DNA from 2 places in the Mesorhizobium sp. LNJC394B00 genome. Region 2 is predicted to be linked to the other one. Evidence: riboswitches for the same ligand, from Rfam matches in the RefSeq annotation. Region 2 holds a riboswitch; the other holds the start of a gene.
The links. A riboswitch is a leader RNA that binds a small molecule or an ion and turns the genes downstream of it on or off. The one in region 2 is predicted to bind cobalamin.
Positions count from the first base shown of each region.

Region 1: linked by a shared signal. The riboswitch ahead of X751_RS151790 (CbtB domain-containing protein) and the one ahead of X751_RS146545 (aromatic ring-hydroxylating dioxygenase subunit alpha) in region 2 are both predicted to bind cobalamin.

Region 1 is NZ_AYWH01000002.1:1,662,873-1,678,096, forward strand. Features, by position in the region: gene X751_RS151810 (DUF1624 domain-containing protein) at 1-429, opposite strand, end outside; gene X751_RS151805 (MFS transporter) at 663-1,862, shown strand; gene X751_RS151800 (aromatic ring-hydroxylating dioxygenase subunit alpha) at 1,870-3,045, opposite strand; gene X751_RS151795 (gamma-glutamylcyclotransferase) at 3,181-3,873, shown strand; cobalamin riboswitch at 3,941-4,137, shown strand; gene X751_RS151790 (CbtB domain-containing protein) at 4,173-4,352, shown strand; gene X751_RS151785 (CbtA family protein) at 4,368-5,171, shown strand; gene cobU (bifunctional adenosylcobinamide kinase/adenosylcobinamide-phosphate guanylyltransferase) at 5,164-5,676, shown strand; gene cobO (cob(I)yrinic acid a,c-diamide adenosyltransferase) at 5,678-6,292, shown strand; gene cbiB (adenosylcobinamide-phosphate synthase CbiB) at 6,441-7,418, opposite strand; gene cobD (threonine-phosphate decarboxylase CobD) at 7,417-8,472, shown strand; gene X751_RS151760 (tyrosine phosphatase family protein) at 8,469-8,978, shown strand; gene X751_RS151755 (hypothetical protein) at 9,383-10,444, shown strand; gene X751_RS151750 (creatininase family protein) at 10,562-11,365, opposite strand; gene X751_RS151745 (RidA family protein) at 11,419-11,802, opposite strand; gene X751_RS151740 (ABC transporter substrate-binding protein) at 12,058-13,062, shown strand; gene X751_RS151735 (ABC transporter ATP-binding protein) at 13,065-13,889, shown strand; gene X751_RS151730 (ABC transporter permease) at 13,876-14,727, shown strand; gene X751_RS151725 (cytosine deaminase) at 14,926-15,224, shown strand, end outside.
Region 2 is NZ_AYWH01000005.1:9,558-24,781, forward strand. Features, by position in the region: gene X751_RS146575 (carbohydrate ABC transporter permease) at 1-1,030, shown strand, start outside; gene X751_RS146570 (alpha-glucosidase family protein) at 1,036-2,700, shown strand; gene ugpC (sn-glycerol-3-phosphate ABC transporter ATP-binding protein UgpC) at 2,767-3,879, shown strand; gene X751_RS146560 (DUF680 domain-containing protein) at 3,953-4,186, opposite strand; gene X751_RS146555 (DUF680 domain-containing protein) at 4,258-4,461, opposite strand; gene X751_RS146550 (DUF680 domain-containing protein) at 4,527-4,733, opposite strand; cobalamin riboswitch at 5,233-5,435, shown strand; gene X751_RS146545 (aromatic ring-hydroxylating dioxygenase subunit alpha) at 5,552-6,799, shown strand; gene X751_RS146540 (hybrid-cluster NAD(P)-dependent oxidoreductase) at 6,837-7,937, shown strand; gene X751_RS146535 (PqqD family protein) at 8,099-8,521, shown strand; gene X751_RS146530 (hypothetical protein) at 8,673-9,722, shown strand; gene X751_RS146525 (glycosyltransferase family A protein) at 9,719-10,462, shown strand; gene X751_RS146520 (glycosyltransferase) at 10,496-11,248, shown strand; gene X751_RS146515 (glycosyltransferase family A protein) at 11,233-11,925, shown strand; gene X751_RS146510 (nucleotidyltransferase family protein) at 11,925-13,391, shown strand; gene X751_RS146505 (FAD-binding oxidoreductase) at 13,437-14,177, opposite strand; gene X751_RS146500 (sulfite oxidase-like oxidoreductase) at 14,174-14,785, opposite strand; partial or broken gene X751_RS146495 (PDZ domain-containing protein) at 14,916-15,140, opposite strand; gene X751_RS146490 (MBL fold metallo-hydrolase) at 15,156-15,224, opposite strand, start outside.

The sequences.
Region 1 (15,224 bases), on a different contig from region 2:
CAGCAAGGACGGCAGCCGCAAGAACAAAAGGCCGAGCAGGCTGGCCAGCGCGATCTGATGCAGGATGCCGAAGAAGATGAAGCTGTCCGGCGTGATGAAGTACGTGACCGCCGATATAGCGGCGGCCGCGACGGCGACCATGGCAAAACGTTTCCAGAAGCCGGTCCAGCGGATCTGCCTGCCATGAGCGAGAAACAGGCTGACGCCGACCAGGAACAGGAAGGTCGAGGCGATGCAGCGCGCATAGATCTTCCACCAGCCGACGGCGGTGAGGCCGGGGTCGGTGTAATGGAAATTTTCGAGATCCCAGGTGAAGTGGTAGCTCGCCATGGCGATCAGCGCGATGCCGCGTACGAGATCGATGGCGACGATGCGCTTCGGTTGATCTCGCTTCAGTTGATCTCCAGGGGGTGCGGTATGGATGCTCATGGTCTCGCGATCTGATTCAGCCCCAAAGACGACTATCACGGTTGCACCGGACAAAAGAAGGCCGCCCTCTACGGTCCGGGTCGCGCCGTGCGGCTGCATCGGGCGGCGCTTTAGGCCAGAGCCGGAAAGCCTTTGGCCGAATTCGCTTTTTGCCGGGAAGGGGTCGGTTTCCTGTTACCGGCGGAGGAAGCGCCAGCGCAGATTTGACGCCGCGAGTCTGATTTGGGGATCAAATGTCCACCCATGTGCGCCATCCGATCTGGCTTCCGGCCCTGCGTCCGGCGGATGCGCGCACCTTTGCCTCGCTCTATGCGGTCGAATCCTTCGCCCGTGCCACGGTGTCGAGCGTCATCCCGATCCAGGCCTATGAGATTCTGCACAACGAGCAGATCGTCTCGATCCTCTACACCATCGTGGCGCTGCTCGGCCTGTCGGTGACCTTGTTCATGCCGATCTTGATCCGCAGGTTTGCCCGGCGCTGGGTCTATACCGCCGGCGCCTGCCTGCTGGCGATAGGCTCGCTGTTCTTCGTCACCCACACGCTTGCCGGGCAACTGGCAGGCATGCTGTGCCGCGTCATGGGGGCGAGCGCCCTGTCGATCACGCTCAACCTCTACATCATGGACCACATCCGCAAGACCGATTTCATGCAGGCCGAATCGCTGCGCATGGCGTGGTCGATGCTGGCCTGGACCGGCGGGCCGACACTCGGCATCTTCCTCTACACACGCTACGGCATCTATGCCGCGCATGGCGCGGTCGCGGTGTTTGCGTTGGCCTTGCTGGCGCTGTTCTGGACCTACAGGCTGGGCGACAACCGGTCGATCCGGCCGGGCAACACACGGCCGGCCAATCCGCTGGCCAATATCGGCCGCTTCGTAGCACAACCCAGGCTCAGGCTGGCCTGGCTGATCGCCTTCGGCCGCTCCTGCTTCTGGACGACGTTCTTCGTCTACGGGCCGCTGTTCATGGTGATTACCGGCGAGGGCAAGCTTGCCGGCGGCCTGCTGGTTTCGGCCGGCAATGCGCTGTTGTTCATGGCGATCTTCTGGGGCAAAGCGGGAAAACGCTTCGGCGGCCGGCGCACCATGACCTTCGCCTATTTCGCGATGTCGGCGACGCTGCTTGCGGCGGGCGCGGTCGGCACTACCGCGCCGCTGCTTACGGGCTTTTTCCTGCTCTGCGGCGCCTTCTTCACCATCGCGCTCGAGGCACTGGGCTCGACCGCCTTCATGCGCTCGGTGCGGTCCTATGAGCGGGCGCAGATGGCCGCGGTCTACCGCACCTATCTCGACTTTTCCGAGCTGACGCCGCCGCTGGTCTATTCGGTGGTGCTGGCGTTTTTCGGCCTCGGCTCGGTGTTCGTGACGCTGGGCATTCTGGCCGCGGTTTGCGGCTTTATCTCCTGGCGCTATCTGCCGAAGTCGCTTTAGTCGCCGATCAGGCGGTTGCCTCAAGCGCTGCATGCCGCTCGCGCACCCAGTTGTGGAAGCGGTGCAGATCGTACTCCTCCGGCATTAGCACGCCGGCCTGGTGGCGCATCGAGCGCAGGCCTTTCTGATTGATCTCGCAGATCGCGGCATCCTCCTCCAGCACCTGGGTGCCGAAGGCGACGACATTGTCGATGTCCGTCTCAGCCAGCGCCTCGGGCGCGAACAGCCACTCGGCGGTGAGTTCGGTCTGTTCGGGACCGAGCGGCATCAGTCGCACCGTCCTGACATAATCGACATGGCCGACGATGAACATCGAGGGCAGGCTGGTGGCATAGGTCTGTCCGGCCGCACGCTCGGCCGGCGTCAGGCCCGGGAAGACCGGGCCATGGGCATGTCCGTCGCGCGACCAGGTCTCGGCGCCGGCGCGCAGGCCACCCGAAAACTCCGGTGCGTCATTGTCGGCATGGCGGACCCAGTCGGGGTCGTCGTGCCGGCTCATCAGGCCGCGGCCGTATATCGGCACCAGCCGAGACAGGTCCTTGTGGACGCCTGGGCAATGCAGGCACTCGTTGAAGTTCTCCCAGAAGATCTTCCAGTTGCAGTTCATCACCTTGCGCAGGACATGGCCTGATACCAGAGTTTCCAGCGGCCAGTTGGCGAGGTCGCCGGATGCGGGATCGAAGGAGGTCCCGGCGGAGCCGGCCGCAGCCTGCTGAAGGTTCACAAAGACAAAGCCGCGCCATACCGACAGCGCCACCCGGTAGAGCGGATGATCTGCCTTGTCGAAACCATCTGGCAGCGATTTCGAGGGAACGCGCACGAGATCGCCGCGCAGCGAGTAGGACCAGGCGTGGTAGGGGCACGTGATGAGCCGCGCTTTCAGCCGGCCCTCGCTTTCCTGGCAAAGCTGCGAGCCGCGATGCCGGCAAGTGTTGTGGAAGGCGCGCAGTTCGCCGGTCTCGTCCCGCAGAATGACGATTTCCTGCGTGCCGACGCGGAATGTCCTGAACGCCAGCGGCTGGGCGAGGTCGGCCTCGCGGCAGACGAGCAGCCAGCTTTTGTGCCAGATGGCGTCGAGATCGCGCTGGTAAGCCTCGCTATCCCAATAGGCCGACGACGGTAGCGTCGGTTCGGCCCGGCTCAGGCCGTTATAGGGGTCGCGCTCGCTCGGGCTGGGATGCATGGCTGGCTTCCTATGAAGCGTCAGCCGACACCCCGGCAAATCGTTTGTCAATCAGAGTGCCGCATTGCCGGTTGCAGGCGCGGCGCATAATCATGTCCTGGACACGGGACATTCGGAAATTGGGGGGATTCGGAAGTGGCCGCACGACAGATGTCGCTTACGCCGGAGCTGGTCGCGCGCTGCTGGCGCGAGATCAGGGACCCCGGGCCGGATCCGGACGCGATGCATCTCGATGAAGCCGACTATGACGCGCTGCTGGATGAATTGCAGGTCGAACTCCCGGACAGCGAACCGCTATGGCTGTTCGGCTATGGATCGCTGATCTGGAAACCGGAAATAGATTATGTCGAGGACCGCGTTGCGCTGGCGCGCGGCTGGCATCGGTCCTTTTGCATGAACATGACGCGCTGGCGCGGCACCAAGGACAGCCCCGGCCTGATGATGGCGCTGGACCGTGGCGGACAATGCAAGGGCGTCGCCTTTCGGCTGACCGACAATAACCGGCGCGAGCAGTTGGGCCGGCTTTTCCGGCGCGAAGTCACGCTGAAGCCGACAAGCTACCGGCCGCGCATGCTCAAGCTTGCAAGCGAGGCCGGACCGCTCAGGGCATTGGCCTTCGTCATCAACCGCAACGGCCTGACCTATTCAGGACCGCTCGACGAGGGCAAGGTCGTCGAAAGGCTGGCAACGTCCTGCGGGCACTGGGGGTCGGGCGCCGACTATCTCTACAACACGGTGAAAAACCTTGAAGAGCGCGGCATTCACGATCGCCATCTGTGGCGGCTGCAGCGGCTGGTTGCCGAGCGGATCACCGCGTTGAACCCGTAACGCCGCATGGCGCATTCGCGCTGTTGGCCGGCGGAATTTGGTTTGCCGGATGCGACCGTTTCAGCCTATAGTCATGCATGTCGTCGGTTCCGTTAGGGACCAAGAGGGAATGCGGTGAGGGCTGACTTGTTGCCCAATGCCGTGGCTGCCCCCGCAACTGTGTGCGGTAGTCCTCTCCAAGCCACTGGGGATTTTTTCTTCGGGAAGGTGGGGAAGGGCGCTGATCCGCGAGCCAGGAGACCTGCCGGCGACAGGGAACTGACTTCGATGCCCTCGGGTGGAGGGCGAAAGGACAAGATATGAATACCGCTTCCGTCTCCCTCGGCGCTTCCGTCTCCTCGCAGTCGCGCTTCATGCAGCTCGTGCTTAGCGCGTTTCTGGGCATTTTCGTCGTCGGCGTTGTCGGTTTCTCGCACATCGATGCGGTCCACAATGCGGCGCACGACTATCGCCATTCGATGGCGTTTCCCTGCCACTGACGAGGATCTGACATCATGAACCTGTTTCGCAACGTCGTGTTCATCGCGGCGATCGCAGGGCTCGTGGCCGGTGTCGCTCTCGCCTGCATGCAGGCCTATGCCACCGTGCCGCTGATCCTCAAGGCGGAGGTCTACGAAAAGGCTGGTGGCGGCCATGAGCATCAGCATGCCGCGGCGCCCGCCGCCAACGCTGCGGACACCGATGCCATGAGCACCGCCGCGCCGGCGGAAAATGCGGTGAGCAGCGCAGCACCGGCTGAAGCAGCCGCGCCGGCGGAGGACGAAGGCTGGGCGCCGGCCGACGGCTTCGAGCGTTTCGCCTTCAGTGTCGTCGCCAATATCGTCACCGGCATCGGCTTCGCGCTGGTCCTGGTGGCGGTTTCCGAGTTCGCCGGCGGCATCGGCAGCTGGCGCCAGGGCGTGTTCTGGGGTCTGGCGGGCTTTGCCGTGTTCACGCTGGCGCCGGGACTCGGCCTGCCGCCGGAACTGCCGGCAATGCCGGCGGCCGATCTCATACAGCGCCAGATCTGGTGGTGGGCAACGGTGATGGCAACCGCGATCGGCCTTGCCCTTATTACCTTCCGCACGTCGGCGCCCCTGACCGTGCTCGCCGTCGTCCTGATCGTCGCCCCGCATATTGTCGGCGCGCCGCAGCCTGACAGTTTCGTAACGCCGATCCCGGAGAGCCTGCATCATCAGTTCGTGGTGGCGGTGACGGTGACCAATCTGGTGTTCTGGCTGGTGCTCGGCGCAGTTGTCGGCATAGTGCACTCGCGCTTCACCGGCACCGCGACCAGCCTGCGCGACAGCTTTGCCTGATCGCAGTTTGACCTTCATCATCGGCGGTGCGCGCTCCGGCAAGAGCGCGCATGCCGAAACTTTGGCGACGGCGTTGCCGCCGCCATGGGCCTATATCGCCACCGCGCAAGCCTATGACGGCGAAATGCGCGAGCGCATCGCGCAACACCGCTCGCGCCGCGGCGAGGGATGGGCGACCATCGATGCCCCGCTTGATCTTGCAGGTGCGCTCGAGGCATTGCCGGACAACCAGCCGGTGCTTGTCGACTGCCTGACGCTTTGGCTGACCAATCATATGCTGGCCGATCATGATCTAGAGGGGGAGTGCCGGCGGCTGGCCGATGTGCTTTCGCGGCCGCGCGGGCCGTGGTTCGTGGTCTCCAACGAAGTCGGACAAGGCATTGTGCCCGACAATGCGCTGGCACGCCGGTTCCGCGATGCCGCCGGCAGGCTCAACCAGCAGATCGCGGTGGTAGCTGATATGGTGCTTCTGATGGTGGCGGGGCTGCCGCTCAAGGTGAAATGAGATGACCGATATCGACGCAAAAGATGAAGAGCGCCATCGCGCCAAGATGGCCAAGCGCAAGGCGGTGCAGGACGCCGAGGTCGCGGAAAAGACGGTCGAGAAGGGGCTGCTGATCGTCAACACCGGACCCGGCAAGGGCAAGACCACGGCTGCCTTCGGGCTGGCGCTACGCATGCTCGGCTATGGCAAGCGCGTCGGAATCGTCCAGTTCATCAAGGGCAAATGGCACACCGGCGAGAAGGATGCCTTCGCGGCGTTTGGCGACCGCGTCGTCTGGCACACGATGGGCGAGGGTTTCACCTGGGAGACGCAGGATCTGAAGCGCGACATTAAGGCGGCCGAAGCCGCCTGGGCCAAGGCGCTGGAGCTGATCGCCGATCCCTCGATCAGCCTCGTCGTGCTGGACGAACTGAACATCGCGCTGCGTTACGACTATCTCGATCTCTACAGAGTGGTGGCGGCGCTGAAAGCGCGGCGCGAAGGTCTGCATGTCGTCGTCACCGGCCGCAACGCCAAGCCGGCGCTGGTCGAGGCGGCGGATCTGGTGACGGAGATGGGCGTGACGAAGCATCATTTTTCGGCCGGCGTGAAGGCGCAGCAGGGGATCGAGTTTTGAGGGGTTTCGTACCCTCCCCCTTGCGGGGAGGGTCGATCCGCGAAGCGGATCGGGGTGGGGTTCTCGTAGGGTCGCAGTCCCCCACCCCGGCGCTTCGCGCCGACCCTCCCCACAAGGGGGAGGGTAAAGGAAGGGCGACGGTAAGCTCTCAGAACGTCACCGCGATAAGCACCGCCGACAGCAACCCGAACAGCCCAATCAGCAGATAGTCCGCCACCTGGTACAATTTCAGCGCCTGCCTGATGTCCTGGCTTTCCGCCGCGCGCCTACCGCCTTCGCCCATATAGGCGTCCTCGACGATGACGCCGCCATAGCTGCGCGGGCCGGCGAGCGCCAGGCCGAGTGCGCCGGCCATTGCTGCTTCCGGCCAACCGGCATTGGGTGAGCGGTGCTTTTTGGCGTCGCGCCGCATTGCTTGCCAAGCGTTGCGGGGATCGGCGCCGTCAACGAGAAAGGCGGCGGCAACGATCAGCAACGCGGTCAGCCGGGACGCCGGCAGGTTGATCCAGTCGTCGAAGAGTGCCGCCGCGCGGCCGAAGGCCTCGTGGTGCGGGGTGCGGTGGCCGATCATCGAATCGGCGGTGTTGGCGGCCTTGTAGGCGACGCCGCCGGCCAGACCGCAGACACCTGTCCAGAAGGCGGGCGCAACGATGCCGTCGGAGAAATTCTCGGCCAGGCTTTCGATGGCGGCGCGGCTGACGCCGGCATGGTCGAGCTTCTCTGGATCGCGGCCGACGATGCGCGCAACCGCAATGCGGCCGAGCGCCAGCCCGCCGGTATCCAGCGAATCGGCCACCGCCTCGACATGTTCGGTAAGGCTCTTTTGCGACAGCAGCGACGAGGCCAGGATTGCCGTGATGATCATGCCGGCAGGAAAGAGCTGCCAGAGCAGGATTTGCACGATGAAGGCGATTGCCGCCGGCACCAGCACGATCACCAGCAGCGCCTGCGCGCCGCGGCGGCGACGCAGCGCGTCGGAATCAGTGTCGCGGTTGAGCCTGAGGTCGAGAAAGGCTATCAGCCTGCCGAACCAGGTGACGGGATGGCCGACGGCACGGAACAGCCAGTCCGGGTAACCCAGGATGCGTTCGATGGCCAGCGACAGGAAAGCGATCAGGATCGACATGAAGCTTTCTGATGGAGCGATTACTGTGGTGGATCACGGTGGATCCCTTGGCCGGGCGAGGGCGCTCTTCCCTCACGCGCCACAACCTTTCGTCGATCTCTCGACAGGTATCAATCCGCACTCCTACCCGCTTTTCGAGCTGCCCGCCACCGCCCTGTCACGATTGCCGGAGGCCGCGCGCCTGCGTGAGCTGGCCAGAGTCGCGGCCGGCGCCTATGGCGCGCCTTCGGCCGAGAATGTGGTGGTCGCCCCGGGCACGCAGATCCTGCTGCCGCGCGTCGCCTCGCTGGTCAGCCCCGGCAAGGCGCTCGTGCTCGGGCCGACCTATGCCGAGCATGCCAGGGCCGCCGCGATTGCCGGCCATGCGGTGGCGGAGGTCGACGATTTCGAGGCGCTTGCCGGAGCCGAAATTGCCATCGTCGTCAATCCCAACAATCCCGACGGGCGAGTCGTGTCGCGGGAAAGGCTGCTTCGGCTTGCCGAGACATTGCGCGCCATACGCGGTCTGCTGGTCGTCGACGAAGCCTTCATGGATGTCGGCCCGCACGCGGAAAGCCTGGCCGGCGATGTCGGGCGGGGCGGCATCGTCGTGCTGCGCTCGTTTGGCAAGTTCTTCGGTCTCGCCGGCCTGCGGCTCGGCTTCGCACTTTCCGATGCAGCGACGGTCGAAAGGCTTGAAACGCAATTCGGCCCTTGGGCGGTCGCCGGCCCAGCGCTCGAATACGGCATCCGCGCGCTTGCCGACAGCGGCTGGCAGGCCGACATGCGGCGGCGGCTGGCGCAGGATGCGGCGCGGCTCGATGCGCTGCTTTCGCGCTTTGGCGTTGCTGTCGCCGGCGGCACGACGCTGTTTCGCTATCTCCGGCTTGCCGATGCACCGGGGCTGTTTTCGACGCTCGGTGAGCGCGGCATATTGCTCAGGCATTTTTCCGAGCGTCCTCAGGTGCTCCGCGCGGGGCTGCCTGGAAGTCAGGAGGAATGGCAGCGGCTCGAATCGGCGCTTGCCGACTGGCACGCACGGCGCGACGATAGCGCCAGGGAGATTGCGCCATGATCCATGTCTGTTCGCTGGCAAAGCTCGAGGAGACTGTGGCCAGAAGCCGCGCCGAGCGCGTGCTGTCGCTGCTTGCCGCCGGCACCGAGGTGACGCGCCCGGCCTCGATATCGAGGGAAAACCATCTGCACCTGGTGATGCACGACATTGCGGTGGCGCAGGACGGCATGACCATGCCGGGCGAGGAGCATGTGCGCAATCTGCTCGATTTTGCGCGCCGCTGGGACCGCGCGAAGCCGATGGTCGTGCATTGCTATGCCGGCATCAGCCGCTCGACGGCGTCGGCCTACATCATAGCCGCGGCACTGGCGCCCAAGCGCGACGAGGCGGAACTGGCTCGGACTTTGCGAAAGCTTTCGCTGTCGGCAACGCCCAATCCACGATTGATTGCCGTCGCCGATGCGCTGCTGGGGCGCGAGGGCCGGATGATTGAAGCGATCGAGGCGATCGGTCGCGGCGCCGATGCTTTTGAGGGCACGCCTTTCGTTTTGAAGATCGACGGCTAACTAGCTTGGCCAATGGCGAGATCGGTTGGGCCGATGCCTTTCCCGCCCAAAACTAGGTCAAGCTGCCTGGCTGTGAATGCTTGAATCGGCCTTGCAATCAGCGCCGCCAAACTCAATGTTCAGTCTTAAATCTTGTGCCGTTGGATCAACTCATGCCATTTTTAGAAGGAATGAGCACCAGTGAAACTACGGATAGCCCCCAACAAACGCCTTACTGTTCACGCCAACCTTTGTGCGCATAGTTATAAGTTCGTATCCGCTGCTGACGACGTAGGCTTGTAAAAATTCGAGGGAAAATCCACTACGTCGTATATATTTAAATCTGCAATATGATACGTATTGCTTGCGGTATCAAAACAAAACTAGATAGCCGCCGGAAATTCGATTGTTCGGGGGGATTGAAAATGAGCATGACGAGTACATTGCGATTAGCAGCTTGTGCGGGTATTGTTACTGGATCGGCGATGCTGGCGACCTCTGCAGCGGGGAAGCAGCCCGCATGTCCTGCGCCAGACGCCAACGGACGTGTGACGTTCGGCGACGGCTCCATCTTGATGAAGACTGGGCTTGAGGTGAATCCTGACGGGGCTGCTGCGTCCTATACTCCAGGTGATCACGGCTACACCTACATCAACAATGGCGTAAATCTGCATATCCACGGCAAGAAGCTGGGCTGTTCCGCTCAGGGCAACCAGTCATTATGCCATACCGAATGGACCAAAGCAGAGGCAGGCAACTTCGGTCCGGGCACGGCGGAGTTTTGTGTGTATGCGATGGAGGTCGAACCGCCTGCCGGTGGCACAAAAACGGCGTGTGAGCTGCCAAGAAAAGGCCGGTACTTCGTGGGCAACGGGAAAGGGCGACCGAAGGCCGGGGAGCAGGTGCCGACAGCCTCGGGAGATATGGTGGCGTCGTATCTATCAATGACTCACTTGACGCATACAGTGCATGGCCAAGTTGCTTATATAGATTCTGCAGCCATACCCGGCCTTGTCACCCCGCAGTCCAATCTCGTTGGTGCACTGGCGTGGGTGCGCTATGGGGATCATGAAGTCTTCGCGATCGTCAATGATAGCGGACCTGCTTTTGGCGAAGGCTCAGTGGCGCTTCATCAGCAATTGCGAAATGGGCAAGTAGGATCGATCCAACCCATTGGGCCTATACCCATCGACCTGCGCTGCTCGTCGGTGGAGACCGGCCTCAAGCCGCCCTTCGTCTCGAGACCGGACGGAGGAGCTAATGATCTTTGCAAAGCCGGACACAAGGCAAAGACCTCCTCCGACATTCGCGCCTACCAAGGCATCGGCAGCGGTGTCACCTCGATCATTTTGGCATCCATTAAGCCACCTATGTCAGGCACAACTGTGACCGAAGAGGTGACGCTAGAACGGCTACGTGAATGGGTCACCAAAGCCGGATTTACCCCCGAAAAATTGCATCAAATGGCGACATGTCTGGCGCATTGACTTTCCTAGATGACTTCTCCGTCCGCCTTCAGGAGGTGGAGAAGCACTCTTGCAATCATTATTTGTTTTGACACAATTTCAGACGGAAAACCGCCACGCACTTTTCCCGAAATTGCTCTACGCCAGCCACTCGGCCAATTTCGCCTTGCGCACATCCCTCAGCAGGGTGATGAACCCTTCGGCCTGATGCTCTGCCGTCAGCCGGCCTTTTTCGGCCGTTGCAATCGAGGCATCGCCGACGACGCCATTGGGGTTGAGGTCGCTGGCGATCCAGGCGAAGGCGTGCGTGCCTGTGTGGCGCAGCAGCGCAAATTCGGTTTCGGCGCGGGCGACCTTGGAGGCGAAATTGTCGGCCTTGGCCATGTCGACTAACTCCGGGCGAAAATGCAGCATCAACGAGGTCTCGACGTCGCCGCCATGGATGCCATGGCGGTCTTCCAGCTCGGTGTACATGCCGGCGGGGCGGCCGAAGCGCTGCCAGCTGGTCTTCACCGCCAGCATCCTCTCACGCACGCGCAGCTCGCGCGTGACGATGCCCATGATCTCTTCATTGCCGCCATGCGAGTTGACGACGATCAGTTTCCTTACGCCTGCGCGGGCAACGGACAGGCCAAGCTCGGTCCAGGCATCGACCAGGGTGGCCGCCGGCAGGGTGAGCGTGCCCGGCGCCTGCAGATGCTCGTTCGACTTGCCGACCGTTTGGACCGGCAGGATGCGGATGTCGAGATCGCCGGGCAGGCGGGCGATGACCGTCTCCAGCATGCCGTTCATGATCGAGGTATCGGTTGATACAGGCAGATGCGGGCCGTGCTGCTCAATCGCCGCCACCGGCAGCACGGCAACCGTCGCCTCCGGATCGATCGCGGCGTATTCGGTGGTCCGGTAGTCGCCCCACCAAACGCGTCTGTTTGCAACGGTCATGTGATGCCTCTTGACTGTGAGGGAGACCTAGCGCGCCAAACGTCGCCTGTCGATCACCCAGCCGCAATCGCCTCGACCTCGACCTTGAACTCCGGCCGCGCAAAGCCTGACACGATCATCAGCGTCGAGGCGGGCGCGGGGCTGGCAAACAAGCGGTCGCGGACGTCCATATAGGGCCGCAGAAAGGCGCGGTCGGTGACGTAGGCGTTTATGCGCACGATGTCGCCTAGCCCCAGCCCGGCTTCAGCCAGAATCGCCGCTATGTTTTGAAAGCAGAGCTCGGCCTGCGCGCCGGCATCCTCGGGGATCTGGTCGTCCGCCGTGATGGCGACCTGACCGGAGCACAGAACCAGCCGCTTGCCTGGCGGCACCTCGACGCCGTGGCTATAGCGGGCGAAAGGCGGCTTGATCGACTTCGGCGCGAGGTATCTGAACATGGCAATCTCCTGTCTGCGAGACCAGCCTAAGACGTGACCGATAGTACGTTCAAGATGTGGTGCATGGCACAAGGGCGATTGTGGACAGGCGTCCAAAAAATAGGCACGATGCCTCCCGCACAGCATGACCCGTCCGGTGTTGGCAGTGACTGCCGCGCAAGCAGGCGGCCCGGGCGGTGGCATGTGTCTTGCTTCTTGGATCAATGGTGTCGAGCCCGGCGCGTGACGCTCCGGAGCCAACAAAGGGTGGTGTCGATGTACGGAAAACAGAAGATTTCAGCGCTTGCGGTCGCGCTGCTTGGAGCCGGCACGTTCGGCGCGGCAGCAAACGAGAAGGTCACCTTCGGCACCAACTGGCTGGCCGAGCCCGAGCATGGCGGCTACTACCAGGCCGTCGCCGACGGCACCTACGCTGCATGTGGCCTCGACGTGACGATTTCGCAGGGAGGTCCGCAGGTCAGCGGGCGGCCGCTGCTGCTGGCCGGCAAGCTCGATTTCTACATGGGCGGCAATCTGCTGTCGGCCTTCGACGCCGTCCAGCAGGGCATCCCGATGCGCGTCGTCGCCGCCGATTTCCAGAAGGACCCTCAAGTCATCATGTCCCACCCGGGGCAGGGGCTGGACAAGTGGGAGGATTTGAAGAACGCCGACCAGTACATTCTCGGCGACGAGGGCGTCCAGACCTTCTTCCAGTGGATGGTCATCGAACTCGGTTTCGATGCCGCCAAGCGCGTGCCCTACACCTACAACACCGCTCCATTCCTGGCCAACAAGAAGTCGATCCAGCAGGGTTACGTCACCTCGGAGCCTTTTGCGGTCAAGAAGGAAGGCGGCTTCGTGCCCAACCAGTTCCTGCTCGCCGACTATGGCTGGGACACCTATTCGACGACGATCGAGGTGATGCAGGACACGATCGACAAGCGGCCGGAGGTGGTCCAGTGCTTCGTCGATGGCTCGGCCAAGGGCTGGTACAACTACCTCTACGGCGACAACAAGGCCGCCAACGAGATGATCAAGAAAGACAACCCCGACATGAGCGACGAGCAGATTGCCTTCTCGATCGAGCAGATGAAGAAGTTCGGCCTGGCCGATTCCGGCGACACCGAAAAGCTCGGCATCGGCGCCATGAACGAAGACCGGATCAAGAGCTTCTATGACAAGATGGTCAAGGCCAAGGTCACGCCCGAGGGCATCGATATCAAGAAGGCCTACACGCTGGCCTTCATCAACAAAGGTGTCGGGATCGAGCTGAAGAAGTAGTCGTGAAGCTGGAAAAGATGGCGCAGGCGCCCATGACGGCATCGGGTGAAGGCCCGATGCTGCTGACGCTGCGCCATGTCGGCAAGGTGTTTTCCAATGGCGTGACTGCATTGAGCGACGTCGATCTCGCCATCCGCGAGGGCGATTTTGTCAGCCTTCTCGGGCCGTCCGGCTGCGGCAAGTCAACGGCGTTGAGGCTGATCGCGGGCCTGTCGACGCCGACATCCGGTCAGCTCGACTGGGGCGGTTCGATCGACCGCGCCAATATCGGCTTCGTCTTCCAAGAACCGACGCTGCTGCCCTGGGCCAATGTATTCGACAATGTCTGGCTGCCGCTCAGGCTGAAAGGCGTGTCGCGCGCCAAGGCGGCGCCGGCGGTGACGGAGATGCTGGAGCGGGTGCACCTGACCGGCTTCGAGAACGCCGTGCCGCGCGAGCTTTCCGGCGGGATGAAGATGCGCGTCTCGATCGCACGCGCGATGGTGACGAAGCCGCGCATTCTGCTGATGGACGAGCCGTTCGCCGCACTCGACGAGATCACCCGCTTCAAGCTCAACAACGACCTTCTGGAGCTGTGGCAGGACGAGCGCTTCACCGTCGTCTTCGTCACCCACAGCGTCTTCGAAAGCGTGTTCCTGTCCAACCGCGTCGTCGTCATGGCGGCGCGGCCGGGCCGCGTCCATGCCGAGCTTGCCATCGACGCCTCCTATCCGCGAGACGAGGTTTTCCGCACTTCGCCCGACTATGCCGCGCTCTGCCGCCAGGCCTCGGACATCCTGGTCAACGCCATCAACACATCAGCCGGACCGCACCATGACGGCCATTGACCAGAATGCCGCAACGCTCGACGCGGAAGAGGCGGGCCGCGTACGCCAGGAGCGGCTGGAGCGGATCGGCCGGTGGGTCTTGCCTTTGGCGATCATGATCCTGGCGATCTGGCTGTGGGACCGCATTTGCGTGTGGAACGCGATCCCGCAATATATCCTGCCGCGCCCCGGCGTGGTGCTGTGGACGCTCTATAGCGATGCGGGGCTCCTGTTCTCCGCGCTGCTGGTCACGTTGCGCATAACCTTTCTCAGCCTGCTGCTCGCGGTCGTCGGCGGCGTCGGACTGGCGGTGCTGTTTGCGCAATCGAAATGGGTGGAGATGTCGTTCTTTCCCTTCGCCATCGTGCTGCAGGTAACACCGATCGTGGCGGTCTTCCCGCTCATCAACATCTATGTGGACAACCAGACGGTGAAGCTTTTGCTTTGCGCCTGGATCGTTGCGTTCTTCCCGATCCTGTCCAACACCACGCTCGGCCTCAATTCGGTCGACCGCAATCTGCGCGACATGTTCAAGCTCAACGGCGCGACGCGCTGGCAGCAATTGCGCTATCTCAGACTGCCGGCGGCCATGCCGTATTTTCTAGGAGGCTTGAAGATCGCCGGCGGTCTGTCGCTGATCGGCGCCGTGGTGGCCGAGTTCGTCGCCGGCGCGCAGGGACAATCCTCAGGGCTCGCCTCGCGCATCATCGAGGCCGGCTACCGGCTCAACGCGCCAAGGCTTTTCGCGGCGCTGATCCTGATCTCGCTCACCGGCATATTGATCTTCCTGGTGCTGTCGCTGGTGTCGCATCTCATCCTGCGCCGCTGGCACGAGAGCGCGCTGAAGCAGGAGCGGTAGGGGGTTGGGTGACGTGATTGAGATGCTGGCGCGAAACACCCCCCTCTGGCCTGCCGGCCATCTCCCCCTCAAGGGGGGAGATTGGACGTCATCCGGGATTTCGCCAATTATCGACGTTGGAAGACGGGTGCTGTCGGAAAAGCTGCCAATCTCCCCCCTTGAGGGGGAGATGCCCGGCAGGGCAGAGGGGGGCGGTCCTTGATACCGACCTCTGGCTCGTACCATCTCACCAACGTCCGCCTTCACCGGTCGCTGACATCAGGTCTTGCCACCACTTACGACGCCGACGGTTTCGCGCTGGCCGACATTGCCGTTGCCGATGGCAAGATCTCGGCCATCGCCGCGCACTACAAATCAAAGGCGCCGACCGATGCCGTCGATCTCGCCGGCCGCATCATCCTGCCGTGCTTCGTCGACTGCCACACCCATATCGACAAGGGCCAGATCTGGCCGCGCAAACCCAATCCCGACGGCAGTTTCATGGGCGCGCTCAATGC
Region 2 (15,224 bases):
CCAGATCATCGCCTCGGGCTGGTGGAACTCGTTCTCCAGCTCCAGCCAGACTGAAGCCGGCCGCCTGCCGCCGGCCTCGGCGCAGGTCGAGAAGGACGGCAAGTTCGTGCTTGCCGGCAATATCTTCGGCGACGGTGCTGCGCGCAACATCAGCGCCTTCGGCGTCAAGTCGGCGGCACCGACGCAATATCCGGCCGGCACCACTGCCGATCTCGGCGACGGCGTGACCTTGCAGCTCAATGCCGACGGAACGTTCGTCATGAGTTCGCCCAAGGCTTTCGAAGGCGACCGTGGCCAGCGCGTCTATTACGCCTCGTCGGCGCCACCGAAATTCACCACCGACAATTACAAGACCGTGCTGTTTTCGGAGGGCATCGGCCGCTCGTTCATAAACTCGCTGACCGTCACCATCCCGGCGACGGTCATCCCGATCCTGATCGCCGCCTTCGCCGCCTATGCATTGGCGTGGATGCGTTTTCCCGGCCGCGCCTTGCTGATCGCCACAATCATCGGCCTGCTGGTCGTGCCGCTGCAGATGTCCTTGATCCCGCTTTTGAAGATCTACAACGGCGTCGGCATCTTCTTCGGTGTGCCGTCGAAAACCTATCTCGGCATCTGGCTGGCGCATACCGGCTTCGGCCTGCCCTTCGCCATCTATCTCCTGCGCAGCTATATTGCCGGCCTGCCGCGCGAGATCATGGAATCGGCGCGCATAGATGGCGCCAGCGATTTCGAAATCTTCGTCAAGATCGTGCTGCCGCTGTCCTTCCCGGTGCTGGCGTCCTTTGCAATCTTCCAGTTCCTGTGGGTGTGGAACGATTTGTTGGTGGCAATGGTTTTCCTCGGTACCGAAGGGGACCAGATCGTGCTGACCGCGAAGCTCAACGCGTTGCTCGGCTCGCGCGGCGGCGACTGGGAAATCCTGACGACATCGGCCTTCGTCACCATTATCGTGCCGCTGATCGTGTTCTTCTCGCTGCAGCGCTATTTCGTCCGCGGGCTGCTGGCCGGCTCGGTCAAAGGAGGTTGAGACTTATGCAAGCCGCTTTGAAGGCGACCTCGAAGCCCGATCTCGCCGTCGATCGCGACTGGTGGCGGGGCGCGGTGATCTACCAGATCTATCCGCGCTCCTATCAGGACTCCAATGGCGACGGCATCGGCGACCTCAAGGGCATCATCCGCAGGCTGCCCTACATCGCCTCGCTCGGCGTCGACGCCATCTGGATTTCGCCCTTCTTCAAGTCGCCGATGAAGGATTTCGGCTACGACGTCTCGGACTATTGCGACGTCGACCCGATGTTCGGGACGCTCGCCGATTTCGACGCGCTGGTTGCGGAAGCCCATCACCTCGGCCTCAAGGTGATGATCGACGAGGTGCTGTCGCACACCGCCGACAACCATCCATGGTTCAAGGAGAGCCGCGCCAGCCGTAGCAATCCCAAGGCCGATTGGTATGTCTGGGCCGACGCCAGGCCGGACGGCACGCCGCCCAACAACTGGCTGTCGATCTTCGGCGGCTCGGCCTGGCAGTGGGACACCAGCCGCCAGCAATATTATCTGCATAATTTCCTGTCCGAGCAGCCGGACCTCAACTTCCACAATCGGGAAGTCCAGGACGCGCTGCTCGACGTCACCCGCTTCTGGCTGGAGCGCGGCGTCGACGGCTTCCGCCTCGACACCATCAATTTCTACTTCCACAGCCAGGGGCTGGAGAACAATCCGCCGCTGCCGCCCGAAGAGCGCAACGACCAGACAGCACCTGCGGTCAATCCCTACAACTACCAGGACCATATCTACGACAAGAGCCGGCCGGAAAACCTTGCCTTCCTCGAACGGTTCCGGGCGCTGCTCGACGAATATCCGGCGGCCGCCGCGGTCGGCGAAGTCGGCGATTCGCAGCGTGGGCTGGAAGTGGTCGCCGCCTACACCGCCGGCGGCAAACGCGTCCACATGTGCTATTCCTTCGATTTCCTGGCGCCGGAAAAGATCAGCGCCGCCAAGGTGCGCCAGGTGCTGGAAGCCTTCGGCAAGGTCGCCAGCGACGGCTGGTCGTGCTGGGCCTTTTCCAACCACGACGTGATGCGTCCGGCCTCGCGCTGGGCCGCCGACGAGGCCGACCCGGCCGCCTATCTGAAGGTTATCTCGGCGCTGCTGATGTCGCTGCGCGGTTCGGTCTGCCTCTATCAGGGAGAGGAGCTTGGGCTGGGCGAAGCCGAGTTGCAGTTCGAGGATCTGCAGGACCCCTACGGCATTCGCTTCTGGCCCGAATTCAAGGGCCGCGACGGCTGCCGCACGCCGATGGTGTGGGATGCAACCGCCAGCAATGCCGGCTTTTCGACGGCCAAGCCCTGGCTGCCGGTGCCGGGCAAGCACTTGTCGCAAGCGGTCAATGTTCAGCAGGGCGACGCGGCCTCGCTGCTCGAGCACTACCGGCGCTTTCTCGGTTTCCGCCGCCAGCATCCGGCCCTGGCCAAAGGCGACATCGAGTTCATCGAAAGCGAGGGCGACACCGTCGCCTTCACCCGCCGTGAGGGCAATGAGCAGATCGTCTGCGTCTTCAATCTGGCCAGCAAGCCGGCCGAGGTCGATCTCGGTGGTCAGGCGCTGCTGCCATTGGCCGGGCACGGTTTTTCGGGACAATCCGGCACAGGTTCCATCCGCCTCGGCGGCTACGGCGCCTGGTTCGGGCGCATCGACTGAGTTTTTGACGAAACTGGATTTTTTGAGGAAATCCAGGTTCTCTAGGGAAATCACTGGGAGGAAATTATGGCCGATGTCACGCTGAGACAGGTGAAGAAATCATACGGCAATCTGCACATTCTCCACGGCATCGACCTCGACATAAAGTCGGGCGAGTTCATCGTCTTCGTCGGCCCGTCGGGTTGCGGCAAGTCGACCTTGCTGCGGTCCATCGCCGGGCTTGAGGAGATCACCTCCGGCGAGCTGAAGATCGCCGGCGAGGTGGTGAACGACGTGCCGCCTTCCAAGCGCGGCATTGCCATGGTGTTCCAGTCCTATGCGCTCTATCCGCACATGACCGTCTACGACAACATGGCCTTCTCGATGAAGATCGGCAAGGAAAGCAAGGCCGAGATCGACAAGCGGGTGCGGCAGGCCGCCGAAATCCTGCAGCTGACCAAATATCTCGACCGCCTGCCCAAGGCGATGTCGGGCGGCCAGCGCCAGCGTGTCGCCATCGGTCGCGCCATCGTGCGCAATCCGAAAGTGTTCCTGTTCGACGAGCCGCTGTCGAATCTCGACGCGGCGCTGCGCGTCGCGACCCGCATCGAGATCGCCAAGCTCAAGGAATCGATGCCTGCCACGACCATGATCTACGTCACCCACGATCAGGTCGAAGCGATGACGCTCGCCGACCGCATCGTCGTGCTGAAGGATGGCCATATCGAGCAGGTCGGCACGCCGATGGACCTCTACAAGAAGCCCGGCAATCTGTTCGTTGCCCAGTTCATCGGCTCGCCGGCCATGAACATCCTGCCGGCGACAATCGACAGGACGGGCAACCCGACAATCGTCAGCCATGTCGGCGGCCGCAAGGCAACGGTGCCGATCGCAACGCCGGCGTCAGCAAAGGGTGCGGCAGTCAGCTTCGGCGTGCGGCCGGAGGATCTGTCGGCCGCCACCGGCGCGGAATATCTTTTCGAGGGCGTGGTAGACTATGTCGAGCAACTCGGCGAGGTGCAGCTTGTCTATGTCGATATCGGCCGCGCTGACCTGCCGTTGGTGACCAAGCTGCCCGGCAATGTCGAGGTCAAGCGCGGGGCAAAGCTGCGACTGACCGCGGATGCCGGGGACCTGCACATCTTCGACGCCGATGGGCACTCCTTCTCGCTCAAGCCGGTGGAAGTGAAGGCGGCTTGAGATAGCTGCGTCGTACAGGCATGAAAAAAGAGCGGCGGGCCAGGCCCGCCGCTCTTTTTTTAAGCTTCGGCTGTTAGTTGTTGCCGAACCGATCCCTGTCGCTGCTCTGAGGAACGAACTTCTGTTGGTCGTTCGACGAGTTCAGCAGCTTGTAGACCGCCGAGTTGGTGCCGGTCGACGAAGTGCGGGTGGTGTCGACGGCAGCGGCCGGCTGGTTGGCGCCATTGGAGCCATAATTGTCGCTGCCGGCAAAGGCAGCGCTCGAAATAGCCAGAACGGCTGCGGTGGCAAGAACGATCTTCTTCATTTTAGTCTCCTGAATTTTTCTGATGCCGCCAGCTGCAGCGGATAAGCCCGCCACGTGCTGGAAACCGGCTTTTAGCGGCCGAAAAGGTTACGGTCGGCACCGTGGGCAGGCGCCTGCTCGGCTGGAGCCGACTTCTCAACCGAAGCCGTATGGCCACTATCGGTCGACGTAATCGCAGGCTGGTTGGCGCCGTTCGAACCGTAGTTGTCGCTGCCGGCGAAAGCGCTGCCGGAGATGGCCAAAACGGCGGCGGCAGCAAGGATGATCTTTTTCATTTCAATACTCCTGAATTTTTTGGGATCCCGAGAGCGACGGGTTAGCCGCCCTTCTTTGGTCGGGATCAGCGATTGCCGTAGAGGTCGCGGTCGGCGCCCTGAACGACAGGCTGCTTGTCAGCGTGCGCCGGCTTCTGAATGGAAGCCGTATACGAGCTGTCGACCGAGACGGCTGGCTGGTTCGCACCATTGGAACCGTAATTGTCGCTACCGGCGAAGGCGCTGCCGGTGATCGCCAAAACGGCTGCGGCAGTGAGGATGATCTTTTTCATTTTTAGTACTCCAGTTTGTCTGGCCGTCTAGCGGCGTGTCTTGGGAGGAATTCGCGTCGTTCGGACAGCCCCGATGTGGGAAAGCCATAGGCTGGTTTCCAATCACGAAGTTGTTCCGTGTGGACCACGGTCCTGCACCTTGAAATTGTGCCAGGAAGTTCCTCTATGGTCATTTATCGCATTGTTTTCAGTTGCTTATGTCGAACCGAGTGGTTCGCTCCGGTGTCGGTTTCCGGGCCGTCGTTCACACCGTCCTGCACGCATTGTCAACAGAAACGAACCGTTCGGTTCGATTAGAGATTGCTAATAGTAACTTTTCGATACCGTTGAGCCCTTTTTGCCCCCGATCGGAACTGGATCCGCAGCGATTCGAAACGGCGATGATAGCGCCGCAAGACAGGATCTCAGCCCTTCGGTGGTCGGCGGGGCGTATGCCGCGCGTGTCGCGCCGCATGGATATGATGTCGCTTTCATGCCGACGTCGCGATCGCTGCCGTGATTAGATGATCGCATCTCAGGTGCCGCTTCGTGACGACGCAGCGGAGAATTGGGAAGCCGGTCAGAATCCGGCGCTGCCCCCGCAACGGTGGTGGAGTTGAAGTCGCAACGGGAGACCACTGGGCAGCAGCCTGGGAAGGTGTCGCGATGGTCCGCAAGGACAACTCCAGAGCCCGGAAACCAGCCCGAGATGCATAGACTCGACTGATCGCGGTGGGCGGTCAAGAGGTGGATAGTGCATGTCCGGCGCCGCGCCGGCCTGCGTCCGATCCTTCCTCCATCACCACCAAGTTCAGTCCTTAAACCACGAGGACAGAACTATGGATACGCGCAACGACATGCTGAGGCTCCTGAACGGCCGCAAGCAAGGCTTTTCGCTGGAACAGCCCTTCTACACCGACCCGGACTATTTCAAGCTCGACATGGAGCTTATCTGGTATCGCGACTGGCTGTTCATCGGCCATGATTGCGAACTGCCGAAGCCCGGCAGCTATATCACCGTGCAGATCGGCGATTATCCGGTGGTGCTGGTCCGCGACCAGAAGGGCAACATCAACGCCTTTCACAATTCCTGCCGCCATCGCGGCAGCCGTGTCTGCAACACTGAGAAGGGCATGGCGGCAAAGCTTGTCTGCCCCTATCACCAGTGGACCTACGAGCTTGACGGCCGGCTGCTGTTTGCCCGCCAGATGGCCGACGGTTTCGACAAGAGCCAGTTCGGCCTGAAGCCCGTCGCCTGCGAGAGCGTCGGCGGCTACATCTTCATCTGCCTGGCAAAAGAACCTGCCGACTTTGCCCCGATGCGCGCCATGATAGAGCCCTACCTCAAGCCGCACCGGCTGAATGAAGCCAAGGTCGCCTTCGAGAGCACCATCATCGAGAAGGGCAACTGGAAGCTGGTCTGGGAAAACAACCGCGAATGCTATCACTGCGCCGGCAATCATCCAGAGCTGTGCAAGACATTCCCCGAAGCGCCGACGGTGACCGGCGTGCAGGGCGCCGACAGCGATCCGGAGATGCTGGCGCACTGGGCGAAATGCGAGGCGGCGGGCCTGCCGAGCAAGTTCCGCATCGATCCGGCCGGGCAATACCGCGCCACCCGCGCGCCGCTGCTGCGCGATGCCGTCAGCTACACGATGTCCGGAAAGCGCGCGGTGACGAAGAACCTGTCCGACACTGTTGCCGCCGACCGCATCGGCACCTTGATGCACTACCACTATCCGACGACCTGGAACCACATACTGATCGACCATGCGGTCACCTTCCGGGTGCTGCCGATCAGCGCCACCGAAACCGCGGTGACGACCAAGTGGCTGGTGCACAAGGATGCGGTCGAGGGGGTCGACTACAACCTTGAGGAGCTCACCCATGTCTGGACCGAGACCAACGACCAGGACCGCCGCATCGTCGAGGAAAACGCCTTTGGCATCCTGTCTCCGGCCTATGAGCCCGGCCCCTATTCGGAGCTGCACGAGGGCGGCGTGATCCAGTTCGTCGAATGGTACGCGGCCTTCATCGGCCCGCGCCTTGCCGAAGGCGGCCGGCCGGCGCTACGCAGCGTCGCGTGAGCTGGAGCAGGCGAAGAGGGACCAGAGGATGAATGCGATGACGGATCTTGGGCTCTATCGCCATCTTGACCAGATGGCGCCGTGGAACGATAGGCTGCAGGTGCTGGAAGTGATCGGCGTCAGCGACGAGGCGCCCGACGTCAAGACCTTCACCTTCCGCTCCGACAACCAGACCTGGTTCCGCTACAAGCCGGGCCAGTTCCTGACGCTGGAACTGCCGACACCGGACGGGCCGCTGATGCGCACCTACACGCTGTCGTCGTCGCCATCGCGGCCGTTTTCGATCGCGGTGACGATCAAGGCGCAGGCCGGCAGCATCGGCACGCGCTGGATGTTCGACCATCTGGTGCCCGGTTCGCATGTCAAGGCCTACGGACCGGCCGGCGACTTCTCGTTGCACAGCCACCCGGCGGCCAAATACCTGTTCATTTCCGCCGGCTCCGGCGTGACGCCGATGATGTCGATGCTGCGCTGGCTGAACGACTGCGCGCCATGGACCGATGTCGGTTTCGTCAACTGCGCGCGGCGTGCCGAAGAGATCATCTTCCGCAAGGAACTCGAACTGCTCGGCGGCCATATGCCCGGCCTGTCGCTCGGCTTCATGATCGAGGAACGTTCCAGCCGCGAAGGCTGGTACGGCCATATGGGCCGCATCGATGCGATCCGGCTGCCCTTGCTGGCTCCGGACTTCCGCGAGCGCGAAATCTTCTGCTGCGGCCCCGATCCGTTCATGCGCGCCGTGCGCGGCATGCTGGATGCCGCCGGCTTCGACATGACGAAATACCATCAGGAGAGCTTTGCCGCGCCTGTGGTGGAGGAAATTCCGGCGCCGTTTGCCTCCCCGGTCGAGGACGGCATCGCTGCACCTGTCGAAGCCGTGACGCCGATCCGCTTCTCGCTTTCGGAGGTCGACGCCGGCTGCGTCGCCGGCCAGACCGTGCTGCAGACCGCGCGCAGCTCGGGCGTGCGGATTCCCGCCGCCTGCGAGTTCGGCCTGTGCGGCACCTGCAAGGTGAAGAAGGTCTCCGGCGAAGTCGAGATGAGCCACAATGGCGGCATCCTCGACCACGAGATCGATGACGGTTTTATCCTTGCCTGCTGCTCGAAACCATTGTCGGCGCTCGAAATCGAGGCTTGAGCCGGTCGACTTCGCCGCAACGGTCGCCGACGCAGGCGTTGTATTCGCGGGTCTTTGTCTTGCCAACCAACGGCCAAGTGATTTAGACGCACTTAGGAAGGGCTTGGCAGACCGTGAAGCCGGCGCATCCCTTCAGGGCGCATGGGACGGGGGACAGAGCGATGCAACAGCGGGTCTACGCGGTCGCAAGCAAGGACATCGTTTTCGAATCATTCGATGGCGAAGCCGTCGTTCTCGATCTTTCGAACGGCAAGTATTTCGGCTTTTCCGATTCCGGCAGCCGGGTCTGGCAGGCTTTGTCGTCCGGCGTCGCCACTGAAGCGCTGGTCGGAGCTGCCGCGGGCGCCGCAAAAATAAGCCTGGCCGACCTCGAAAGCTTCGTTGCCCGACTGCTCGATTTCGGGTTGCTTGCGCCAGCCGAAACACCGGCACAACCGCTTTCGGGCGAGCTGTCGTCTGCGCTTGCTGCCAGCAATGAGCCGCTCAAGGTCGATGTCCATGACGACCTTGCCGATCTCATCATTGTCGACCCGATCCATGAGGTCGAGGAACCTCTCGGCTGGCCGGCGGTGAAACAGGCATAATCGTTTCCCTAAAGCGCGTCGCGTTTGAAGGACTCAGGCGACGCGGTTTAGATCTTTTATTTTATGCATGTCGTCGTCTCAAAACCGGGGCCACCCCGAGCGACATGCATCAGGCGACCCGGCGCAATTCTGGACGCTGAACAACCAACACATGCCTTTGATCACGCTGCAAACCCTGCCGGATTATGCCCGCCATGTGCTGGCGGCCGCGGAAAGCGCCGCCGCATTCTATCCCGTTACCGCCAGCGTGCGGTTGCCGGGACTGGAGCTGAGTGTCCACCTCGACCATGGCACGCTGGCGGAAGCCATGAGCCATGCCTTCATACCGGCCCCGGAAAATCCGTCTGCATCTGACGGCTGCCGCATTTTCGTCGCCCACCCGGGCATCGATGGCGTCCTCGCCCCGGCCACCTGGGGCCGAGGCGATTACAACCATCATGCCTTTGCCAACCGGCTGGAAGAGGCCGGATTGCGCGGCAGCTACTATCATGACCTCGATTTCTGGCAGTTCCATGACCCGCAACGCCATGTCGGGGCGCAGCTGATGATGGCGGCCGAGGCCTTTCCGCCATGGGAACAGGCGGCGCCGCTGCGCGCCTTCCTGCATTGGGAATATGCGGCGCGCGGCATGCGGCTTACCCATGCCGGCACGCTGGGCATCGATGGCAAGGGCGTGTTGCTGGCGGGCTCCGGGGGAGCCGGAAAATCGGGAACAGTCGTCGCCGGCCTGCTCAATGGGCTCGATAGCGTCGGCGACGACTATGTGCTGATCGACCGGACCGGGGGGGTGACGGCCTATCCGCTGTTTGCCACGCTCAAGCAGGATCCGGAGGGCTTCAAGCGGCTGAAGCTGGAGGAGCGGCTAAAGTCGTACCAACCGCTGAACTGGCAAGGCAAGCATGCCTTTCACATCAACGAGATCGCGCCTCGACCAACTCCTCCAAGTCTGGACATTATTGCTTTGATAGTGCCCCATATCAGGGGAGGTGCGAGAAGCTCGGTCATGCCCATATCGCGCAAGGATGCCATGATCGCCCTGGCGCCGTCAGGAATCGTGCAGATGCCGGGCGAGCGGGAAGCGGGCTTTCGCTTTTTCAGCGAGCTTACCCGCGATCTGCCATGCTACCGGCTGTCGCTGGGGACCGAGCCGCGCGAGATCGCCGGCACGATTGCGGATTTCGTCCTTCGGGGCTCCGCATGAAGTTGAGCGTCATCGTGCCGGTCTGCAATCGGGAGATCTATGTCGTTTCGACGTTGCGGTCCCTGCTCAGGCAACGCGACGATGCCGATCTCGATATCATCGTTGTCGACGATGGCTCGACGGACAGCTCCGTTGAAGCAGTCCGCGCCATCATGCGGGAAGCGTCGTGCATCCGCCTGTTCCAGCAGGCAAACCAGGGCGTGGCCAACGCGCGCAACACAGGGCTGAGGCAGTTGCTGCCGCAAACCGAACTGGTGTCGTTCCTGGATTCGGACGACGTCTCGCCGGCTGGACGATTCAAGGCTGGCCTACCCCTGTTCGCGGCCGACCCTGCGCTCGAGCTGACCTACTCGCTGATGACGCGCGTCGATCTCATGGACGACGAAGCCCTGCAGCCGGCACGGGGCGGCGCAGGTCCCACCGTGCGCGGCGTCAGCCTTAGCGCCGGGATATTCCGCAGGGCACTCATCGACCGTACAGGTGCTTTCGACGAGGAGTTCCGGCAGGGCGAAGACGCCGACTATCTGCTGCGCATTTTCGAAACCAGCCCAAAGCACATTTTTCCCGACACCGTCGCGGTATACTACCGGCGCCACCCCGGCAATTTGACCAAGCAAAGGGATGTGGCGGTGCGCGAATATCTACGTGTAATTCAGAAATCCTTGCGGCGGCGCAAGGCCGATCCGTCGCGGCGCCCGGTCGAGGGGCTTTTCGAGATCAAGCGCCCGGCAGAGTGGTGAAAGAATGAACAGATCACAGCCTGGAATGCGTGCGTGAAGCTGAGCGTGATCATGCCGGTCTACAACCGCGAACGCCATGTCGGCTCGGCGCTGCGCTCGCTGCTGAGGCAGCGCGATGCCGCCGATCTCGACATCATCGTTATCGATGACGGTTCGACCGACAGTTCGGTGGCGGTCGTGCGCTCGCTGATCGCGGAGGCGCCGTGCATTCGCCTTTTCCAGCAGCAGAATGCCGGGGTGACGCGGGCACGCAACGCGGGCTTGCGGCAATTGCTGCCGCAGACCGGGCTGGTATCGTTTCTCGATTCCGACGACATTTCCCCGCCGGGCCGCTTCAAGGCGGATCTGGCCTGTTTCGACGCAGACCCCACCCTCGAGCTCACCTATTCGCGCATGACGCTGGTCGACGACATAGATGACGATACGCTGGAGCCGACAGCCGACAGCCACTCGGTGACGGTTCGCGGCATTCACCTGTCTCCCGCTATCTTCGTCCGGCGGTTGGTCGAACGCATCGGCAGCTTCGACGAGGATTTCCACCAGGCCGAGGACACCGACTATCTGCTGCGCACTTTCGAAAGCGGGCCGAAATTCACGATGCCCGACACTGTTGCGCTCTATTACCGGCGCCATCCCGGCAACATGACCAGGCAGGCCGATGTTCCTTTTCGCGAATTCATGCGCGCCGTCTACAAGTCGATGAAACGGCGCGAGGCCGACCGCTCCTTGCACCCTGTCGACGGCATCTTCGATTTCAAGGAACTTGCGAATTGGCGTTTCCTGTGATGGCCAGCTACGGCGTCGTCATTCCGGCCTTCAACGCGACCGCCACCATCGCCGAGACGCTGCGATCGGTCGCGGCCCAGACGGTCCAGCCCGACGCCATAATCGTAGTCGATGACGGCTCGACCGACGATACGGTCGCGGTGGTCAATGCGCTGGGCATGCCGGTGCGGGTGTTGCGCCAGGACAATGCCGGACCAGGCAGCGCCACCACCAGGGGCATCGCCGCGCTGGCGACGCCCTTCGTCGCCACGCTCGATGCGGACGATCTGTGGCTGCCGACCAAGATCGAAAGGCAGCTGGAGCATTTCGAGCGGTTTCCCGCGACGGCAGGCGTCTTTGCCCACTGGCGGACGTTTCGCGATGACAAGCCCGATGTGCAACAGGACGTGGCGGTGGCGGGCTGGTCGCGCACGACGATGATGATCCGCCGGGAGGTGGCCGAGGCCGTCGGTCCGATCATCGACCCGCAAGGCGGTCGCGGCGACATGGTCGACTGGATCGCCCGTGCCCGTGAGGCGGGCTTTGCGCTTGCCATGCTCGACGATGTCCTGACCTTGCGCCGCATCCGGCCCGACAGCATGTCCTATGGACGCGACCCCGTGCGCGACCGCGGTTATGTCGAAGTCGTAAGGCTGGCCATGCAAAGGCGAGCAGCGAAAAAGGCGAGCGCCGACTGATGGCCAATGCCATGCGCCGTATCGGCCGTCGGTTTCCGGACTATGGTTGGTCATGGCCCACTGGCGGCCTAGACCAGTTGCTGAAGGCCGCATTGCTCCCCGATGAAGAGGCGGCCGGGGGCTATGCGGCGCGCTGGCTCGATGAGAACGACATCGACCATGCTGCCTTCCGAGAGCATCGGCTGCTGGCCGCGATCTCCGACAAGTTCGGCCGCAAGCTCGCTGGGCATCCGGCCTATCCACGTCTTGTCGGCCTGCAAAAGATGCTGTGGACCAAATCGCGGCTGGCTGCGCGCGAGGCCGAGCCGGCGCTACAGGCCATGATCGACGCCGGCTGCGCGGTGATGCTTATCAAAGGCGCCAGCCGCATCGCCGTCAACGCGTCGGCGCAGCGCGGCCGGGTGGCGCATGACATCGACATGCTGGTGCGCCCGCAGGCCATGATTGCCGCCTTCGATGTGCTTAGCGAACGCGACTGGCAGATCGCCACCGGCGTCAGTCCGCAATATCTGCGCACCAGGCTGGCGTCCTTGCGTTCGATGAATTTTTTCAAGGGCAGTTTCGGCGACATCGACCTGCACCAGCTCGCTTATGACGGGTCGCAGCAAAGCGCGGAAGATGATCTGGCGATCTGGCAGCGGGCGCTGTCAGCCGATTTCAATGGCGTCCGCGTGCTTGTTCCCTCTCCGGCCGACCGCATGGCGCTCGCCATCGCACATGGCGGCCTCGATGCCCACACCCACAGCGACTGGCTGGTCGACTGTGCGGTCGCCATCGAGAGTGGCGCAGTCGACTGGGGCGTGTTCGCCGACGTCGTCGCCAAGCGGGGCCTCGCCGTCGCCGCGGCGGTGGCGCTCTCCTATCTCTGCCTGGAGATCGGCATCGCGGTGCCGGAGGCCGAACTTGCAAAGACGATTGAGTTGGCCGACCGCGCCGGCCTGTCGCGCTGGTCCTCGGTGCTGCAGGCCAAGCCGCGCACCGATTTCGGCGGCCTCGTTTGGCTGTCGCGAGGCTTTGCCAAGCAGTTGCGCCTCAAACGCAAGAAGGGCCGCCTGCAGCAGCCGACGCCCGCCGTCTGGCGCGGCAGGCCGACATTGCGCAAGGCAAGAGCGACGCCGGAACCGTTCGCGCTTTCCCAGCCCCTGCCGCGTCCGGACAGGACTGGAGAGATGGTGCTGGACGTCACCGTCAGGATCGTCGTTCCACCAATCCGGCGCCGCATCGAGATGGAAATCAATGCCGGCGGCGGCCATGTCGCCCGCCTGCGTTCCATGGTGATCAGCCGCGCCGGCGGCGGACGTGTGCTGCGCTTTCGCGGCAAGGTAACGGTGGACGACACCGGCCGGCCTCTGGTGATCGAGGCACGGCCATCGCGCCAGTTCCGCAACTGGGACAATGAGGCCGAAGTCGCCGCCTATGGCGCGCTGCCGTTCCAATTGCTGTCGGCAAGGTTTTCACCCACCTGAGAGCGGGTGGCTGTTTCCATGAAACGGTGAACCACTGTGGCCCTCTCAGACGCCATAGCGCTCGGTGCGGATGATTTCCGCTGGTATGCCGGCGTCGATCAGCGCCTGGGCAGCCGCCGAGACGAAGGCGTTCGACCCGCAGACGAAGGCGAGCGCCGGCGGCCGCGGCAGCCGCGTGAGCGCCTGCATGACCATTGCCGTGTCGATGCGCCTCGAATAGTCGGACGGGCGCCGTGCCGCCTCGCGCGTCAGCGTAAGCACCAGCTCGAACCCGTCGCGGCGGTCACCGAGACCGATCAGCTCGTCGCGGAAGATCACCTCGTCCCAGACCCGCACCGAAAACATCAGCGCCACCGGCACCGCCGATTTGCGCAAGGTTCGATGCCGCACCATCGCCATCAGCGGCACCACGCCGGAGCCGCCGCCGACCAGAAGCAGCGGCCCGCCATCCCCATCGGACCAGACGAAATGGCCGCCGAGCGGCCCGCGCAGTTCGATCTCGTCACCGACCGCGGCGATGTCGTGGAAGAAGGGCGAGACTTCACCGTCGTCGAGCTTCTCGATCGCCAGCTCGATCGTGGCGCCGCTCTCCGGCGCCGAGGCGATGGAATAGGAGCGGCGCGCCTGGTAGCCGTCAGGCGCCGTCAGCCTGACGTCGACATGCTGTCCGGCGCGATAGGCGAATGGCCGTGACAGCGCGAAGAAGAAACTGGTGACGCGTGGCGTCCGCTTTTCGATCCGGGTGATTTTCGCCGTCTGCCAGGGAGATTGCGGCGCTTCGCTCATGGATCGCCGCTATAGCGCTGCTCGCGCCACGGGTCGCCATAGATGTGATAGCCGCGCAATTCCCAGAAGCCCGGCTCGTCGCGCTCGGTGAACTGCAGCCCGTTCAGCCATTTGGCCGATTTCCAGAAATAGAGATGCGGCACCAGGAGCCGCGCCGGGCCGCCATGGTCGGCAGTGATCGGCTTGCCTTCATAAAGGAGCGCCACCATCGCCTTCCCCGCGGTGAGATCCTTGGCCGGCACGTTGGTGGTGTAGCCGTCATAGCCATGCGCCAGCAGGAAGCCGGTCGGCGCTTCGATGCCGGCATCGGCAAGGATGTCGTCGACCAGCACGCCTTGCCAGGCGGTATCGAACTTGGTCCAGGCGGTAACGCAATGGATGTCGCGCGTCATCTTGGTCAAGGGCAGCGCGTTGAACTCGGCCCAGTTCCACTTCTTGATCGGGCGTGGCCCGTGCCTGAGCGTGAACGACCAGTCCTCGGTGCGCACGCGCGGCGTCGGCCCCGCCGACAGCACCGGAAAGCCCTGTTCGAGATACTGACCGGGCGGAATGCGCGCATCGGTCTCCGTCGGAGGCTTTCGACCGGAGGAAAAACCGCGAGTGACCATTTGACTGTCCGTTTTTAGCAGGCCATTGCCGGCCTGCCGTAATGTTCTCGAAGATGTCGCGGCGGGCAACAGGAATTTCGGCGGCCGTGCGGCAGGCCTGTCGGTGGTCCGGCGAGCCTGCCATGATGTCTCAACCGGCGGCGAAGGATACGGCGACGAAGATTTGCGCGTCGCCGCGATCGATCAAAAGCAGCACCGACTTCCGGCCCGATCTGCCGGCCTCGGCGATCGCCTGGTTGGCTTGCCGCGCATTCCGCACCGGCGACTGGTCGACGGCGACGATGACGTCGCCCGGCTGCAGGCCGGCATTGGCGGCTGCCTTGTCCGGACGCTCGACCACGGCGCCACGCTGGTTCCGATCACAATGTCGTCAGCGGCCTTCGGTGCGCCTGAGATAGGTTGTGGCGATCTCGCGCATCCGGTTGCCGTCGAAGCTCGG